DNA from 3 places in the Bradyrhizobium sp. USDA 4532 genome. Region 3 is predicted to be linked to each of the others. Evidence: predicted binding sites of a transcription regulator. Region 3 holds the regulator's gene; each other region holds the start of a gene.

What was found. The regulator LexA, encoded in region 3, represses DNA repair genes until DNA is damaged. The targets are predictions, from matches to a motif close to TGTTCNNNNTGTGTTCNG.
Region 1: uvrA (excinuclease ABC subunit UvrA) is a predicted target of LexA. The motif match lies at 3,587-3,604, and genes of this name have one in related genera.
Region 2: ruvC (crossover junction endodeoxyribonuclease RuvC) is a predicted target of LexA. The motif match lies at 2,401-2,418, and genes of this name have one in related genera.

Annotation. Positions count from the first base shown of each region.
Region 1 is NZ_JALJZN010000001.1:1,600,913-1,606,785, reverse strand. Features, by position in the region: gene J2R76_RS07780 (glyoxalase/bleomycin resistance/extradiol dioxygenase family protein) at 1-14, shown strand, start outside; gene J2R76_RS40775 (barstar family protein) at 326-502, opposite strand; gene uvrA (excinuclease ABC subunit UvrA) at 513-3,500, opposite strand; gene J2R76_RS07765 (outer membrane protein) at 3,865-4,524, opposite strand; gene J2R76_RS07760 (outer membrane protein) at 4,781-5,527, opposite strand.
Region 2 is NZ_JALJZN010000001.1:4,928,055-4,933,927, forward strand. Features, by position in the region: gene ruvB (Holliday junction branch migration DNA helicase RuvB) at 1-1,041, opposite strand, end outside; gene ruvA (Holliday junction branch migration protein RuvA) at 1,234-1,851, opposite strand; gene ruvC (crossover junction endodeoxyribonuclease RuvC) at 1,848-2,375, opposite strand; gene J2R76_RS22595 (YebC/PmpR family DNA-binding transcriptional regulator) at 2,548-3,294, opposite strand; gene J2R76_RS22600 (methyl-accepting chemotaxis protein) at 3,507-5,273, shown strand; gene J2R76_RS22605 (methyl-accepting chemotaxis protein) at 5,401-5,873, shown strand, end outside.
Region 3 is NZ_JALJZN010000001.1:1,292,792-1,298,664, forward strand. Features, by position in the region: partial or broken gene J2R76_RS06260 (ComEC/Rec2 family competence protein) at 1-864, shown strand, start outside; gene J2R76_RS06265 (hypothetical protein) at 861-1,088, opposite strand; gene J2R76_RS06270 (hypothetical protein) at 1,234-1,662, opposite strand; gene lexA (transcriptional repressor LexA) at 1,919-2,623, opposite strand; gene glp (gephyrin-like molybdotransferase Glp) at 2,867-4,078, opposite strand; gene J2R76_RS06285 (HAD family phosphatase) at 4,105-4,731, opposite strand; gene J2R76_RS06290 (hypothetical protein) at 5,170-5,328, opposite strand; gene glyA (serine hydroxymethyltransferase) at 5,413-5,873, opposite strand, start outside.

The sequences.
Region 1 (5,873 bases), 310 kb from region 3:
GCCGTGGGAGCTAAGTGTGTAGCCCGCATGAGCGAAGCGATATGCGGGACCGGTCATTGTTGGCCGCGAGAGGCCCCGGATATCGCTTCGCTCATCCAGGCTACTTGCTACGGGCCTGGTCTGCTCGAAGCAGCCACATGACCTGGTCGCGATATCTGAGGGGAAATGCAACCGAAAGCGGATGGTCTTTCGATCCTGACATTTTGCGAGCAGCGTCATTCAGTATCGCAACGTAGGTCATCGCGTTCGGCAGGTCGCCAACCAGCCGCACATCAGCATGCATTACAAGCACGGGACCGTGCGGCAACCACGAGAGATCGCGGATTCATTCCTCGAACCCATCCCAATTGCTCCCAAAGTAACCGGGAAATTCGAGCTGTGCAGCGAGCGTGGCCAAGAGCGCCGCTTTGCTCGTCACATTCTCAAGGATGCTGGCGCGCACCGCTGCAGGGGACGACGCGCCCTCATCTTCGAACGAGATGAATGTTTGCGGCTCGCTCACCCGGCCTGTGTCACTCCGCCGCCTCGCTCGCTGAGCTCTTCCTCGGCTTGCTGTTCGCCTTCTTCAGCACCGGAGCCAGGAACTTGCCGGTGTAGCTGCGCGGGGCCTTGACGATGTCCTCGGGCGGGCCCCAGGCGACGATCTCGCCGCCGCCGTCGCCGCCTTCGGGGCCGAGGTCGATGACCCAGTCGGCGGTCTTGATGACCTCGAGATTGTGCTCGATCACCACCACCGTGTTGCCCTGGGCGACCAACTCGTGCAGCACCTCGAGCAGCTTGGCGACGTCGTGGAAGTGCAGGCCGGTGGTCGGCTCGTCCAGGATGTAGAGCGTGCGCCCGGTGGCGCGCTTTGACAGCTCCTTCGCCAGCTTGACGCGCTGGGCTTCGCCGCCCGACAGCGTCGTCGCCTGCTGGCCGACATGGATGTAGTCGAGGCCGACGCGGTGCAGGGTCTGGAAGGTCTCGCGCACGCGCGGCACCGCCTTGAAGAATTCGGCGGCTTCCTCGACCGTCATGTCGAGCACGTCGGCGATGCTCTTGCCCTTGAACAGCACCTCCAGCGTCTCGCGGTTGTAGCGCTTGCCCTTGCAGGTGTCGCAGGTGACGTAGACGTCGGGCAGGAAGTGCATCTCGATCTTGATGACGCCGTCGCCCTGGCAGGCCTCGCAGCGGCCGCCCTTGACGTTGAAGGAGAAGCGCCCGGGCTCGTAGCCGCGCGCCTTCGCCTCCGGCAGGCCGGCGAACCATTCGCGGATCGGCGTGAAGGCACCGGTATAGGTCGCGGGGTTGGAACGCGGCGTGCGGCCGATCGGCGACTGGTCGATGTCGATGATCTTGTCGATGTGCTCGAGGCCCTCGATGCGGTCGTGCGGCGCCGCGCCCTCGCTGGCGTTGTTCAGCTTGCGGGCGATGGCGCGGTACAGCGTGTCGATCAACAGCGTCGACTTGCCGCCGCCGGAGACGCCGGTCACGCAGGTGAACAGGCCGAGCGGGATTTCGGCCGAGACGTTCTTGAGGTTGTTGCCGCGGGCGTTGACGACCTTGATGGTGCGCCGGTGGTTCGGCGGCCGCCGGTCGGGCACAGGCACCGACAACTCGCCGGTGAGATACTTGCCGGTCAGCGATTTCGGATTGCGCATGATCTGGTCGGGCGTGCCTTCGGCGACGATGTGGCCGCCATGCATGCCGGCGCCGGGCCCGATATCGAGCACATAATCGGCGAGGCGGATGGCGTCCTCGTCATGCTCGACCACGACCACGGTGTTACCGAGGTCGCGCAGCCGCTTCAGGGTGTCGAGCAGGCGGGCATTGTCGCGCTGGTGCAGGCCGATCGACGGCTCGTCCAGCACGTAGAGCACGCCGGTGAGGCCCGAGCCGATCTGCGAGGCGAGGCGGATGCGCTGGCTCTCGCCGCCGGACAGCGTGCCGGAGGAGCGCGACAGCGTCAGGTAGTTCAGGCCGACGTCGAGCAGGAAGGTCAGGCGCTCGCGGATCTCTTTCAGGATGCGCGTTGCGATCTCGTTCTGCTGCGCGTTCAGCGCCTCCGGCACCGTCTCGAACCATTCGCCGGCGCGCTTGACCGAGAGCTCGGAGATCTCGCCGATGTGCTTGCCGCCGATCTTGACGCACAGCGCCTCCGGCTTCAGGCGGTGGCCGTTGCAGCCTTCGCAGGGCACGTCGGAGAAATACTTGCCGAGTTCCTCGCGCGCCCACTCGCTCTCGGTCTCGCGGTAGCGGCGGTTGATGTTGGTGATGACGCCCTCGAACGGCTTCTTGGTGTCGTAGGAGCGGACGCCGTCCTCATAGGAGAACTTGATCTCGTCGTCGCCGGAGCCGTGCAGCAGCGCGTTCTGGACCTTCTTGGTGAGGTCCTTCCACTTGGTGTCGAGCGTGAACTTGTAGTGCTTGCCGAGCGCGGTCAGGGTCTGGATGTAGTAGGGCGAGGATGATTTCGCCCAGGGCGCGATCGCGCCCTTGCGCAAGGTCAGCTCCTTGTCGGGGATGACCAGGTCCGCGTCGATATGCTGCTCGACGCCGAGGCCGCCGCAGGCCGGACAGGCGCCATAGGGGTTGTTGAACGAGAACAGGCGCGGCTCGATCTCGGGGATCGTGAACCCGGAGACCGGGCAGGCGAACTTCTCCGAGAACAGGATGCGCTCGGGCCCGCTCTTGTCGTGGATTTTGGCGGTTTTCTTCTTGTCCTCTTTCTTGTCGTCCTGGGCGGCCGCCGCCGGCGCGTCGGCATATTCAATCACGGCGAGGCCCTCGGCGAGCTTCAGCGCGGTCTCAAAGCTTTCCGCGAGGCGCTGGGCGAGGTCGGGACGCACCACGATGCGGTCGACCACGACGTCGATGTCGTGCGGGAATTTCTTGTCGAGCGCCGGCGCCTCGGACAGTTCGTAAAAGGTGCCGTCGATCTTGACGCGCTGAAAGCCCTTCTTGAGGTACTCGGCGAGCTCCTTCTTGTACTCGCCCTTGCGACCGCGCACGACCGGCGCCAGCAGATAGAGGCGGGTGCCTTCCGGCAGCGCTAGCACGCGATCGACCATCTGCGAGACGATCTGGCTCTCGATCGGCAGGCCGGTGGCCGGCGAATAGGGCACGCCGACGCGCGCCCAGAGCAGGCGCATGTAGTCGTAGATCTCGGTGACGGTGCCGACGGTGGAGCGCGGGTTCTTCGACGTGGTCTTCTGCTCGATCGAGATCGCCGGCGACAGGCCGTCGATCTGGTCGACATCCGGCTTCTGCATCATCTCGAGGAACTGGCGCGCATAGGCCGACAGCGATTCGACGTAGCGGCGCTGGCCCTCGGCATAGATGGTGTCGAACGCGAGCGACGATTTGCCGGAGCCGGACAGGCCGGTGAACACCACGAGCTTGTCGCGGGGAATCTCGACGTCGATGTTCTTCAGATTGTGTTCGCGCGCGCCACGGATCGTGATGGCGCGCGATGAGGAGCCGGCGTTCTGTTGGCGCTTCGCCTTGAGCACTTCATCCATAGCGACAGTTCCGGGCGCATGCTTGGCGCCTTTTGGGCGCGCATCGCCGGTGATGCCGGGACCTTGCGCCGATGGGGTGTGAAGACTGGAACGTAGGAAGAACGGTCGACAATTTCCAGTGCTGAGTCGCGTCCATCAACGGATAGTTTGCCTGATGGCAGCAGCCGTCAGCAGCGCCGGTTCCGCTAGAGCCTTTTCCCGCTTCGATGGGATCGGAACGGGAGCTCTGGATTCCTGCTGTGACGCGTTTTCTTGACGCGAACCGCAATTCACTTCGCTCGAAAACGCGCTTACGCAAAAAGGCCGGCGCTAGGCCGGCCAGTGCGATCTGACCGCCGATGGCGGTCAGGCAATTCGCTCAGGCTTAGTACTTGGCGACGATCGGGCCGCCGAAGTGATAGTTGACGCCGAACTGGGCGCTGTGCAGCTCGAGCGTACCGGACGGCACGCCGAAATAGTTCTCGCTGTCGAGGCTGCGATACAGGTATTCGCCCTTGATCGACCACTGCGGCGCGATGAACGCCTCGACGCCGGCGCCGACGGTCCAGCCGGAGTGAAAGTTGCTCTGCGAGGCGGTCACGCCGAGCGCGGTGACGCTGACCTCGTTGTTGGCCCAGGCGTAACCGCCGGTGCCATAGAACAGCACCTTGTCGACGGCGAAGCCGAGGCGGCCGCGCACGGTGCCGAGCGAGTCGATCTTGCTGCGGGCGGTGACGCCGAGCGCGGAGACCGATGCGTCGATGTCAGCGCCTGCGGCGTCGACCTCGAGGCCGTACACGATGTTGCCGGCTTGCCAGTTGTAGCCGATGGTGCCGCCGCCGAAGCCGCCTTCCATGCTCGGGGTGCCGGAGTTCTCGCTGGCGTAGCCGCCGAAGCCACCGACGTAGAAGCCGGTCCAGTTGTAGATCGCGGCTGGCGGCGGAGCCTTCACGTAAGGCGCGCGTGCCGCCATGTCGGCGGCCATTGCCGGTGCAAAAGCGCTCAGTGCAAACATGCCGGCCGAGGCCAGCAAAACAGTCCTCATTTTCAAAGTCCCAGTCCCATTTTCTTGTTGTCCCTTCAGATATCTTGAAGAGAGCGTCACAGCAGTGTCGCGTGACGTGCTGGTGCTTCTACAGAGAAATGCCGGAACGTGTGTATCCGCGAAACCACAACGCACCGAAAACGGCCCCGGTGAGGTGCGCGTGCACACGCAACGAAAAAGCCGGCGCACAAACAGGCGCAAACAAAAAGGCCGGCGCGAGGCCGGCCTTTCGTCTGGATCAATCGGCCTGGCGCGATCAATAGCGCGCGACGACCGGACCACCCCACTTGTAGTTCACGCGGACGGTAACGAGGTCGACGTCCTGGCGATCGCGGATGGTGCTGTTCAGCGTGCCGTTGGGGGCGATCAGGTTATAGGTCTTGTCCTGCATGAACAGGTGGTCGTATTCGATGCCCGCGGTCCAGTTCGGCGCGAAGCCGACTTCGATGCCGGCGCCGACGGTGCCGCCCCAGCGGGTGTCGCTGGCGCTGCCGACCAGCACGCCGGTTGGGGTGAAGTAGGTGTTGAAGCGGTTGTCGGTCAGCGCCGCGCCGCCCTTGGCGTAGAGCAGCACGTTGTTGACGGCGTAACCGATCTGGCCGGTGAACAGGCCGAACGCGTCGATCTTGGACTGGTTGGTGAACAGGCCCGGGAAGATCGCGCTGTTGTTGCTGCCCTTCAGGTCAGCCCAGTCGCCCTGCGCTTCGAGGCCGAACACCCAGGCGCCAGCCTGCCAGCGATAACCGATCTGGCCACCGGCGACGCCGCCGGTTGCATCATGGCAACCATCTGATGCGAGGAAGATGCCGGCCGGGAGCTGGTCCCAGCAATTGTGGCTCGAGCCCCAGCCGCCGTTGGCGCCGATGTAGAAGCCGGTCCAGTCATAGATCGGGGCAACCACGGGCGGCGGCGCCTTGGTGTACGGGCGCGCAGCGAGATCGGCAGCCGCGGCAGGCGCAGCAAACGCAATCAGAGCAACCGTACCGAGCAAAAACTTCTTCATTATCAATCCCCCAGCACCCCGATCGGCTTCCAAACGGTCCCGAAGCACGATCCCAGACGCGAGCGCCCGCGCCATGGTTGGAGCTATACGCTGATTCAACCGAAAACGCAGTCTCCCAAATGCAACACTCGCGGGAGAAGTATCGATAAGGCAAGCTGCTGATTTGTTTGTTGTTTTTCTAAATCTTGCTGCCGAGCGTCGGCCTGCACCGAGATCGACTGCCGCTCTGACGGCACTCGCCGCTTCTACGGATGGTTGTGGCGAACAAAACTGGAACGATGCCGGATCCGGTGCTATATCCCGATATCCGTGGATAACCGCGAGACGGCAAAGGCGACGAGCCGGC
Region 2 (5,873 bases), 3.6 Mb from region 3:
GTCGCCATTGCTGCCGAACAGGCCGAACTGCGAGGGATCGCGGTTCGGCTCGGCGAGGCCGAGATGGCGGAAGGCGTGCGAGGTCAGAAGCCGGCCACGCGGAGTACGCTGCAGATAGCCGCACTGGATCAGATAGGGCTCGATGATGTCCTCGATCGCATCGCGCGGCTCCGACAACGCCGCCGCCATGGTCTCGACGCCGACCGGCCCGCCGCCATAGTTCAAGGCAATGGTGGTGAGATAGCGCCGGTCCATCGCGTCTAACCCGGCGCTGTCCACCTCGAGCGCGCTCAACGCCCGGTCGGCGATGCCGCGGTCGACGGAATCGGCGTCCGCCGCGGAGGCAAAGTCGCGCACCCGGCGCAGCAGGCGGCCGGCGATGCGCGGCGTGCCGCGGGCGCGGCGCGCGATCTCGTTGGCGCCGTCGGCCGTCATGCCGATGTTGAGCACGCGGGCACCGCGGGTGACGATCTTCTCGAGCTCTTCCTCGGTGTAGAAGTTGAGCCGGATCGGAATGCCGAAGCGGTCGCGCAACGGATTGGTGAGCAGGCCTGCGCGCGTCGTCGCGCCGACCAGCGTGAACTTCGACAATTCGATCTTGACCGAGCGCGCCGCCGGACCCTCGCCGATGATCAGGTCGAGCTGAAAGTCCTCCATCGCGGGATAGAGCACTTCCTCGACCGCTGGGCTGAGGCGATGGATCTCGTCGATGAACAGCACGTCGCGTTCTTCGAGATTGGTCAGCAGCGCCGCGAGATCGCCGGCCTTCGCAATGACAGGGCCGGACGTGGCACGAAAGCCGACGCCGAGCTCACGCGCGACGATCTGCGCCAGCGTGGTCTTGCCGAGGCCGGGGGGACCGACGAACAGCACGTGATCGAGCGCCTCGCCGCGTTTCTTCGCAGCCTCGATGAAGATCGAGAGATTCTTGCGCGCCTGGGCCTGACCGACGAACTCCGTCAGCGACTGCGGCCGCAGCGCGGTGTCACCGACATCGTCGGAGCGGCGTTCAGGCGAGACCATGCGCGAGGGCGTATTCATGATGCGAGACTAACACGAGATTGTTCTCCCTCTCCCCGCTCTTGCGGGGAGAGGGTTGGGGTGAGGGCTGCTTCCGCGAGCGCAATGTGTGTCGAGACCTGTACCCACTCACCCGGATCGCATCTGCGATGCGATCCGACCTCTCCCCGCAAGCGGGGCGAGGTGAAGAACAGAGGCGCTCCAATCCACTGATCACTTCGACAGTTCCTTCAACCCCAGCCGGATCAGCTGCGCGGTCTCGGCCTTCTCACCGGCGCTGCGCGAGGCGGCGGCGATGGCGGCGGCGGCCTGCGGCTGGCCGTAGCCGAGATTGACCAGCGCCGAGATCGCGTCGGTGACCGGACGTGGCGCGCGGTTGTTGTCGATCGCGCCTGACAGTTGCACCACCGCGGGATCGACATCGGCAAAGCCTGGCGCCTTGTCCTTCAATTCGCTGACGATGCGCTCGGCGACCTTCGGCCCGACTCCCGGCGTCCGCGCCACCGCCGCCTTGTCGCGCAGCGCGATGGCGTTGGCGAGATCGGTCGGCGGCAGCGTGCCGAGCACCGCGAGCGCGACCTTGGCGCCGACCCCCTGCACGGTCTGCAGCAGGCGAAACCATTCGCGCTCATGATCGGTGCGAAATCCGAACAGTTTGATCTGATCCTCGCGGACATAGGTCTCGATCGAGAGCACGGCGGCGCCGCCTGGCGACGGCAACGCCTGCAACGTGCGGCCCGCGCAGTGCACCTGATAGCCGACGCCGCCGACGTCGAGGATCACATAGTCCTCGCCATAGGAATCGATCAGGCCCTTCAGCTTGCCGATCATAGGTTCGCCACCCTGAGCCGCAGCGCGGTGCTCTGGCGGTGATGCGCGTGGGTGATCGCGACCGCGAGCGCGTCCGCGGCGTCGGCGGACGGCGGCTCGGCTTTCGGCAGCAGGATCTTCAGCATCACCTGGATCTGGTTCTTCTCGGCATGTCCGGCGCCGACCACCGTCTTCTTGACCTGGTTCGGCGCGTATTCGGCGACCGAGATACCGAACATTGCGGGCGCCAGCATGGCGACGCCGCGCGCCTGGCCGAGCTTCAAGGTGGCAACGCCGTCTTTGTTGACGAAGGTCTGCTCGACGGCCGCCTCCACCGGTCGGTGGTCGGCGAGCACGGCGGCCAGCCCCTCATGGATCGCGAGCAGCCGGTTCGCCAGCGGCAGATCGTCCGGCGGTTCGACCGAACCGCAGGCGATATAGACGAGACGATTGCCTTCGGTCTCGATCACCCCCCAGCCGGTGCGGCGGAGACCCGGATCGATACCGATGATGCGGACGGGAGAGCGAATCGGCTGGGATGTCATGGGCTAGTGATACCGCCTGCGCCGGGAGAACGAAACACAAACGGAGCCTCATACCCGGGAAAGCACAATAGCCGCAATCGTCATGCGCGGGCTTGACCCGCGCATCCATCGATCAGAGAAGCCTTTGCTTTTTGATGGATTGCCGGGTCAAGCCCGGCAATGACAAAGCAAACTACCCGCCCATCTTCGCGATCAGTGCGTCGGACACCTCGAAATTGGCGAACACGTTCTGCACGTCGTCATGCTCGTTGAGCAGGTCCATCAGCTTCAGCAGTTTTTCGCCGGTCTCGTCGTCGACCGCGACGGTGTTCTGCGGCTTCCAGGTCAGCGCCGCCTTGCGCGGCTCGCCGAACTTCGCTTCCAGCGCTTTTGCGACTTCGCGGAAAGTGTCCTGCGAGGCGTAGACCTCGTGGCCGCCTTCGCTGGAGACCACGTCGTCGGCGCCGGCCTCGATCGCGGCGTCCAGCATGGCGTCGTCGGAGGCGACCTTGGCGTCGTATTCGATGATGCCGGTGCGGTCGAACATGAAGGCGACCGAGCCGGTTTCGCCGAGATTGCCGCCCGACTTGGTGAAGAAGGAGCGGATATCGGAAGCGGCGCGGTTGCGGTTGTCGGTCAGCGCCTCGACGATGACGGCGACGCCGCCGGGGCCATAACCCTCGTAGCGGATCTCGTCATAGTTCTCGCCCTCATTGCCCGCGGCCTTCTTGATGGCGCGGTCGATATTGTCCTTGGGCATGTTCTCGGCGCGGGCCGCGACCACGGCGGCGCGCAGCCGCGGATTCATCGCCGGGTCCGGGGTGCCGAGCTTGGCCGCCACGGTGATTTCGCGGGCCAGCTTGCCGAAAAGCTTCGACTTCTGGGCATCCTGCCGGCCCTTGCGGTGCATGATGTTCTTGAATTGGGAATGGCCGGCCATGCGACGTCTCTTCGGAGCTTAGGGTCTGAACAGGGATGGAAAACGCGGCCTTATAGGCCCCTCACGGTCAAAATCAAAGGATCGGCGGGGCCCTCCGGCGGAGGAATACTACCGCAAGCCGGAATATGAGGCACTTGTTAACCATGACTTCATGCCCGGGTGCGAGGATCGCCCCGTCCCGCCGCAACTTTCCACAGCCCCAAAGAGCCCACATGGCGTTCGGTTTGTTTCGAAAGCAAGTGCCGGAGCCGGCTGCGCCGGCCGTCGCGCCGCAGGTTCCAACCGCGGCCGCAGCCCCTGAGGTCTCGACCGAGACTGATTCGGCCAAGGATTCCTCCAAGGAGATCCTGGAATTGCTGGAACTCGAGCTCGGCGCGATGATCCGCCAGCTCGAACGCGCCGCGAGCTCGGTCGCCGACGGCGCCGAGGCAACGGCTGCCAAGCTCGCTACGATCCGCGCCCGCACCGACGCGCTGACCGGCCGCAGCAGCGATGCGCAGAGCACCGCGACGACGTTCTCGCAAGCCGCCGACCGCTTCACCCACTCCGCCGAGGGCATCGGGGCACAGGTGCGCAGCGCGAGCCAGCTCGCCGACGACGCCGCGGCCGCGGCGCGCGAGGCCACCGCCAATGTCGATCGCCTGCGCGAATCCTCGGCCGCGATCGGCAACGTCGTCAATCTGATCGCACAGATCGCGCGGCAGACCACGCTGCTCGCGCTGAACTCGACGATCGAGGCGGCGCGCGCCGGTGCCGCCGGCAAGGGCTTTGCGGTGGTCGCAACCGAGGTCAAGGCGCTGGCGGTGCAGACCCAGAGCGCGACCGAGGAGATCACCCGCAAGATCGAGGCGCTGCAGAAGGACGCCACCGGATCGGCGGACGCGGTGCACCGCATCTCCCAGGCGATCGAAAAGATCCGCCCGGTGTTCGAGAACGTCAACGGCGCGGTCGCCGAGCAGAATGAAATCACCGGCGAGATGGGCCAGAACGCCGCCTCCGCCTCGCACTTCATCGTCTCGGTCGGCACCAGCGCCGGCGAGATCGACAGTGCAACGCGCGAAGCCGCCGCGCATGGCGACAATGTCGCCAGGGCCGGCAAGGCGGTGACCGCCTTCGCCCAGAAGCTGAAAGCGCGCTGCGCGGTGCTGCTGCGCCAGGACGAGCGCGGCGATCCGCGCAAGAACGAGCGCCTGCCCTGCAGCCTCAAGATCGAGATCACGACCGCGCGCGGCATCGTCACCGCACCGGTCTACGAAATCGCGATGGACGGCATCCTGATCGGCGGACCCGATGCCGGGAAGCTGCCGGCGCAGGAGACCCTGAACGCGACATTGCAGGAGATCGGCGCGTGCCGGATCCGGATCGGTGAGCGCTCCAAGGCAGGCAGCCAGGCCCGCTTCGAGGCGGCAACCGCCGAGCTGCGCGAAAAAATCGAAGACCGGATGTGGGCGATCCACGAGGAGAACGCCGAGCTCGTCACCCGCGCGATCGAAGCCGGCAGCACGCTGAGCAAGATGTTCGAGAACGGGCTAGCGAGCGGCGCGATTACGATCGCCGACATGTTCGACACCGACTATGTCGAGATCGCAGGCACCAACCCGGTGCAGTACCGCACCAAAATGCTGGACTGGGCGGAGCGCACGCTGCCGGCGTTCCAGGAGGCGTTCCTCGCCAGGGACAAGCGGATGGCATTCTGCGTGATGATCGACCAGAACGGCTATCTGCCGGTCCACAACAAGCTCTACTCGCAGCCGCAGCGGCCGGGCGACGTGGCTTACAACACCGCCAACAGCCGCAACCGCCGCATCTTCAACGACGCCGCGGGCCTCGCCGCCGGCCGCAACCAGCGCGCCTATCTGATCCAGACCTATGCGCGCGACATGGGAGGCGGCAACACGGTGATGATGCGCGAGATCGACGTACCGATCCGCGTGCGCGGCCGGCACTGGGGCGGGTTCCGCACCGCCTACAAGCTTTGAACGCTTCGTAGCGACAAAAGGCCCGAGTGCGCGCTCAGGCAAGACCGGCAGCGCGAATCACGCTTTAGGGTTGGAATGGGGAATGCTGCGGCGGCCGACGGGCCGCTGTAACGGAGGAAGCGTCGACATGTCGGCCGCGCAGCTTGCAGTTCTGGATACGTCATCGGACCGAACGCTGGCCGAGCGGCTGGTGGACCAGCTCGCCGACCGCATCGGCGGCCTGGGGGTGGAACTCGCCGACATCGCCGGCAACGTCCAGGAGGTCGCGAACCGCGTCAGCAGCCAATCCGAGCGCTTCCATCATTTGCAGACGACGGCCGAGACGATGGTCGCCGCCAATCACGACATCGCCAACGCATCGCAGGCGGTGCAGACGACCGCATCCGCCGCGGTCGGCCAGATCGCGGAGTCGCGTCATGTGGTCGAGACCGCGGTCAGCCATATCGCAGAGCTCGTCGCGGCGGTCGGACGGATCGAGGCGCGGCTCGCCGCGGTCGGCTCCGCGCTGAGCCAGGTCGCCAAGGTTTCCGGTTCGATCGAAGCGATCGCCAAGCAGACCAATCTGCTGGCGCTCAACGCCACCATCGAGGCGGCGCGCGC
Region 3 (5,873 bases):
CGTGACGCCCTACGGGCTGCTCGCCAACCTCGCGGCGATGCCGGTGGTCTCGGCGGTCGTGATGCCGGCCGGCCTGCTGGGGCTCGTCGCCATGCCGTTCGGCTTCGACGGCGTGTTCTGGGCGATCATGGGTCTTGGCATCGACTGGATGATCCTGGTGACGCAATGGGTCGCCGCACTCCCGGGCGCGGTCGGCCGCATGGCGGCGTTCGGCATCGGGCCGCTGATCGCAGCGAGCGCCGGCATCATCCTGCTCGGGCTGCTGCGCACGCCGCTGCGCTGGTCAGGTGCGGTGCTGCTGCTGGTGGCCTCGGTCTGGGCGCTCAGGGTGCCGCAGCCGGACGTGCTGATCTCGGGCGACGGCCGCAATGTCGCGGTGGCGGTGATGGACGGCTGCATCTGATGCACAGCGCCAAGGATGCATTTTTGGTCAAGGAGTGGCTGGCGGCGGACGCCGACGCGCGCACCGCCACCGATGCGTCGCTCGGCGAGGGCGTCTCGTGCGATGCCGGCGGCTGCGTGACCCAGGGACCAAGCGGCACCTTCGTCGCGCTGGCGACCCGGTCGGAGGCGCTGGCGGACGACTGCGAGCGCGCAGCCCTGATCGTGACGGCGCGGCGGGCGCCGCAGGGCTGCGCGGCATCGGTGATCGATGCCGAGCGGCTGCGCCGCCACGGCGCGCTGGTGCTGCGGCGGAGCAGGGACGGCTACGTCGTCGATGCGGTCAAGCCCGGCGGGATCGACCGGCCGTGGTCGCCGGCGGTTTCCGGCGACGGCGAGAGCGAGACGACGCTACGCGCCCCCGCGCCGCGGCCTGCGGTGGATGCGACGCCGGCCGAGACCGATCTGCAGGGCGATGATTAGCCGTGGTCCGGCAAGGGCGCGCTTGGCAGCTCGAACAGGCCGAGATGGTATTCGTCGGAGTCGGGGCCGGCGTCGGGCTTCTTGACGAGAGTGAAGGAAGCCTCGGGAAATTGCTCCCAGACTTTCAGGTCGTCGGCCGTTACCGTCAGCCAACCGAACCGGAACATGTAGCGGCCCGGTTCCGTGACGCGTCCAGCCTTTTGCCATGTGACCTTATCGACCACCGCGCACGTCCTCCGTACCCGATGATGCGCCAAGGTGCCGGCCGACGCAAATCTCCTTCTGCGCCCCGGAAGCGGGAGTCCGGGGTCGCCCGAAATTGCTTAGGTCATCCGCCGCCGAACAGCTCATTCCGCGGCGACGATGCGCTCAACCCAAAAACAGCGTTGCGAATGCGGAGGGCCGCCGCTCCACAACCTTCGGCTTCTGCTCGACCGGCGGATGCAGCGCCGGCAATTGCAGCACGCTGACGCGCTGTCCCTCGACCAGCTGGGTCACCAGCACATGGCTGCCGTCGGGGAATTCGACCGCGTCATGATGCCGATCGGGCACGTCGGGCTCGACTTCGTTGAACACGCCGACGCGATAGTTCAGCGTCTTGGTCCAGATCCAGCGGCTGTCGTAGCGAACGTTCTCGGCGAAAGCGAGCTCGGTGCCCGGCAGCATGCAGACCGCGACAGTGGGGTCATTCTCCGAAGCAAAGCCGCGGGTCGACGTGCCGCGGAACGTCGTCGTGATCAGCGTCTCTCCGACAATGGCGGGGCGCGATGCCACGGCGTGCAGACTATAGTCACACATCGGATGGCTCCTCATTTCGAGGTAGCGACCCGTGCCTCTCCTTGAGGCATTAGGGCCTCTACCAGAGTGGACGATAGCGAACGAGCGTCTGCTCGTTTCTGGGCGATTGTACGACTGGTCCGAGATCGCTCCGATCACAAACACGCGACGCTGCGCGAGAGGTATCGGAGCGCATCGGGCAGGCCGTACGCTACACTATCATGCAAGGAACGATCCGACGTGTTGCTCGTTCCCGGCCGCCGCAAGTATTTGCAATTCAGTATTTGCGATAAAGGCCGATCAGCTTGCCCTGGATGCGGACCCGGTTCGGCGGCAGGATGCGCACTTCATAGGCGGTGTTGGCCGGCTCGAGCGCGATCGATGCGCCGCGGCGGCGGAAGCGCTTCAGGGTGGCTTCCTCCTCGTCGATCAGCGCCACCACGATGTCGCCGGTATTGGCGACGTCGTTGCGCTGGATCAGCGCCATGTCGCCGTCGAGGATGCCGGCATCGACCATCGAGTCGCCGCGCACCTCGAGCGCATAGTGCTCGCCGGCACCGAGCATGTCGGGCGGCACGCTGATGGTGTGGCTGCGGGTCTGCAGCGCCTCGATCGGCGTACCGGCGGCGATCCGGCCCATCACGGGGACCGCGACCGGACGGTTGCCGTCGTCCTCGGCAATCGGCGGCGTGCTGGCGCGCCGGCCGAGGGTGCCTTCGATGACGCTGGGCGTGAAGCCGCGGCGGCCGTTGCCGCCGCCGGCCGAGAGTTCGGGCAGCTTGATGACCTCGATGGCGCGGGCGCGGTTCGGCAGGCGGCGGATGAAGCCGCGCTCCTCCAGCGCAGTGATCAGGCGGTGGATACCGGACTTCGAGCGCAGGTCGAGCGCATCCTTCATCTCGTCGAAGGAGGGCGGTACGCCGGCCTCTTTCAGACGTTCATTGATGAAACGCAGTAGTTCGTACTGTTTGCGCGTGAGCATCTCGAGTATTCCCCCGGTTGATAGCGTCGTTCGATTCCGAGACTCTTCTGGTGGGGCCTGCAGGCCGGGCCTGACCTCAGGAGCATGTGCTCAATGCACCTGCTTCCATGCAGCTTCCCGAATGTAGACACCAGTACTCGAAACAAATCATGAACGGACACTATATGTTCGATATGTGTTCCGCAACCACTTAATTTCCGGTGAACGTGTCGGGCAACGCACAATCGGCGGGGCGCGAAAACCCTATTCGGGCAGTGTCAGAATCTCGCATTCGCTGCCCTTGACGGCAGCTGCCGCAAACGGCGGACGCACGAGAAGTGCCCGTGCCGCAGCGAGATTCCCGAGCAGCGACGAGTCCTGCTGCGTCACCGGCGTTGCGATCAGCCTGCCGTCCTCGCGCGCTTCGAGCCGCGCACGCAGATAGTCCTCGCGCTGGTCGTTGGCAGCGAGGTCGCGGCCGAGCAGGGCGCTCGCGCGGCGATGACGAATCACTTTCCGGCCGCTCAGCGCCCGAATCAACGGCACCAGGAACAGGAAGGCGCAGACATAGGACGACACCGGATTGCCCGGCAGGCCGATCACCCGCATCGCGCCGAGCCGGCCATGCATCATCGGCTTGCCGGGCCGCATCGCAATCCGCCAGAACGCCATCTCGACCCCCTCGGCTTCCAGCGACCGCTTGACGAGATCGTGGTCGCCGACCGAGGCGCCGCCTGTCGTGATCAGGACATCGGCACCGGCCTCGCGCGCCCGGCGGATGCCCGCCGTGGTCGCCTCCACCGTGTCGGCGGCAACGCCGAGGTCGACGGTCTCGGCGCCTTCGGCGCGCGCCAGCGCCCGCAGCGCGTAGCCGTTGGAATAGACGATCTGGCCGGGACCGGGCTGCGAGCCCGGCATCACCAGCTCGTCGCCGGTCGCCAGCACCGCGACCTTCGGGCGGCGGCGCACCGCAAGTTCCGGATAGTTCATGGCGGCCGCCAGCGACAGCGCGCGGTCGGACAGGCGGCTGCCGCCGGCGAGCAGCACCTCGCCCTCACGGAAGTCGACCCCAGCCGGGCGGATGTGCCGCCCGACGCTGGCGGCCTCCGTGATCGTGATGTGGTCGCCGTCGACGGCGGTGTCCTCCTGGATGATCACCGCGTCGGCGCCATTGGGGATCACGCCGCCGGTGAAGATCCGCACCGCCTCGCCGGCGCCGACCGTCCGCTCGAACGGCCGGCCGGCGGCGACTTCGCCGATCACCTTGAGCCGGGCCTTTAGATCAGCCGCATCGGCGGCGCGCACCGCATAGCCGTCCATCGCCGACATCGGCTGCGGCGGCTGGGTGCGGAGCGCCGCGAGATCGTGCGCAAGCGTGCGGTGGTAGGCGGCATCGAGCGCGACCATCTCCTCCGGCAGCGGTTCGGCGCCGGCGAGGACGGCGGACAGGGCATCGGCAACCGGCATCAGGGCCACGCTCAGAGTTCCTCAATTCCTAATCTTCAAATTCCAAGTGCGGTCAAAGCCCTTGCCACGTCATCCGTCGATGTCACGTGGATAGCATAAAGGCCGCGGGCCCGCGCACCTTCGATATTGGCGGCCAGGTCGTCGAAAAACAGGATCCGCGACGCCGGCACGCCGATGGCTTTTACCACATGATCATAGGCCTCGGCGTCGGGTTTGCGGAAGCCGATGCTCGAGGACAGGAAGACGTTGCGGAAATGGCTGAGCAGGTCGGCGTGGGTGACCGAGAAATGCGCGACATGGGCCGGATTGGTGTTGGAGAAGGCGTAGAGCGGCATCCGCTTGGCGGCCGCCGCGAGCAGCGGGGCGATGCCCGGCATCTCGCCGGTGAAGATCGCGTTCCAGCCTTCGAGGAACTGGGCGTCCGTGATGTTGATGCCGAGCGTCCGGCGCAGATTCTCGAAGAAAGCCGCGTCGTCGATCCGGCCGATCTCATGATGCTTGAAACTGTCGTCGACGACAAAGCGCGTGGCGAGCTCGGCGGGCGCACACCCGGCATGCTGCGCCCAGTGCGCCATCACCTTGTCAAAGTTGATGTCGAGCACGACGCGGCCGATATCGAACAGCAGCACGTCGACGGAGTTGGGAGTGAATTGCGAGGTCATTGCATGAAACCGTGTACGAGAATTGCGGGCAGGCGGCAATGTCCTCGATTTCAGTGACCGGTGTGTGGATTGTACGTGGCGTTGCATTCATCGCGAGACTGTTCCCGCGCACACCACCGTCGTCCCGGCGAAGGCCGGGACCCACAACCACCGCATTTGATCAGGAACGGGATCGTGGCCCCAGCGTCGCACAACAATTGAGATTTGGGGTAATGGCTCCCGGCCTTCGCCGGGACGACGGCGGGTGTCGTCGCTTGTGCTTCAAACATCCATATTCTCGCGACATGATCTGTCCGAGCCTTGGTCTTTTCACCCTATATTTTTGCTACGGGGCTTGGCTTGCCGCGTCGGGCAACTCAGTGGCACGCACGCACTAGCTTTCAGCGCACCAAGCGACTTGATGCTTGCCGGCGGCTTGACGCCCGCCGGGCGTAGCTCTCACAGCCTGGATAGCGCCAGGCCGAGGTAACCGATCAGCGCACCGGTGCTGAGAATGATGACGACGAGCGCCTGTTCCGAGCGTGCTTGCAAGGTTTTCCGGGTCACGGCGTTGGACGCTCCGTCTTCGAGGTCATGCGGTCCAACGAACAGCATCAATTTCCGTTCCGGTCCTTCCCCCGGGAACCTTCACGACCTGCCGAGCTACGCGACGAATGCGGAACAGGAACGCGGCTCGGCTGCCTATGAGGGCGGCGCGATCCCCGGAACGGGGAAGGCGCGGCACATCTCGACGCTGTTCGACCTCAGTCGCTTGACGACCGCTGCATCTCCCTTCGACCGGAGGGATTCCGCAATGAGTTCGGCGATGAGGCGCATTTCGGGCTCGCCCATGCCGCGCGTGGTCGCCGCCGGCGTCCCGAGGCGAATGCCGCTCGGCTTGAGCGGCGGACGCGGATCGTCGGGAATGATCTGCTTGTTTGCGGTGATCCCGACGGCGTCGAGGATGTTCTCGGCCGCGCCGCCGTCCACGCCGACGCTGGCCACCGTATCCACAACCATCATGTGATTATCGGTTCCGCCGGTGATCAACGTCATGCCACGTTCCATCAACGCTTCGGCCAGGACCTTCGCGTTGCGCATGACCAGTCTTGCATAGGCCTGAAAATCGGACGTCGATGCCTTCTTCAGCGTGACCGCGGTTC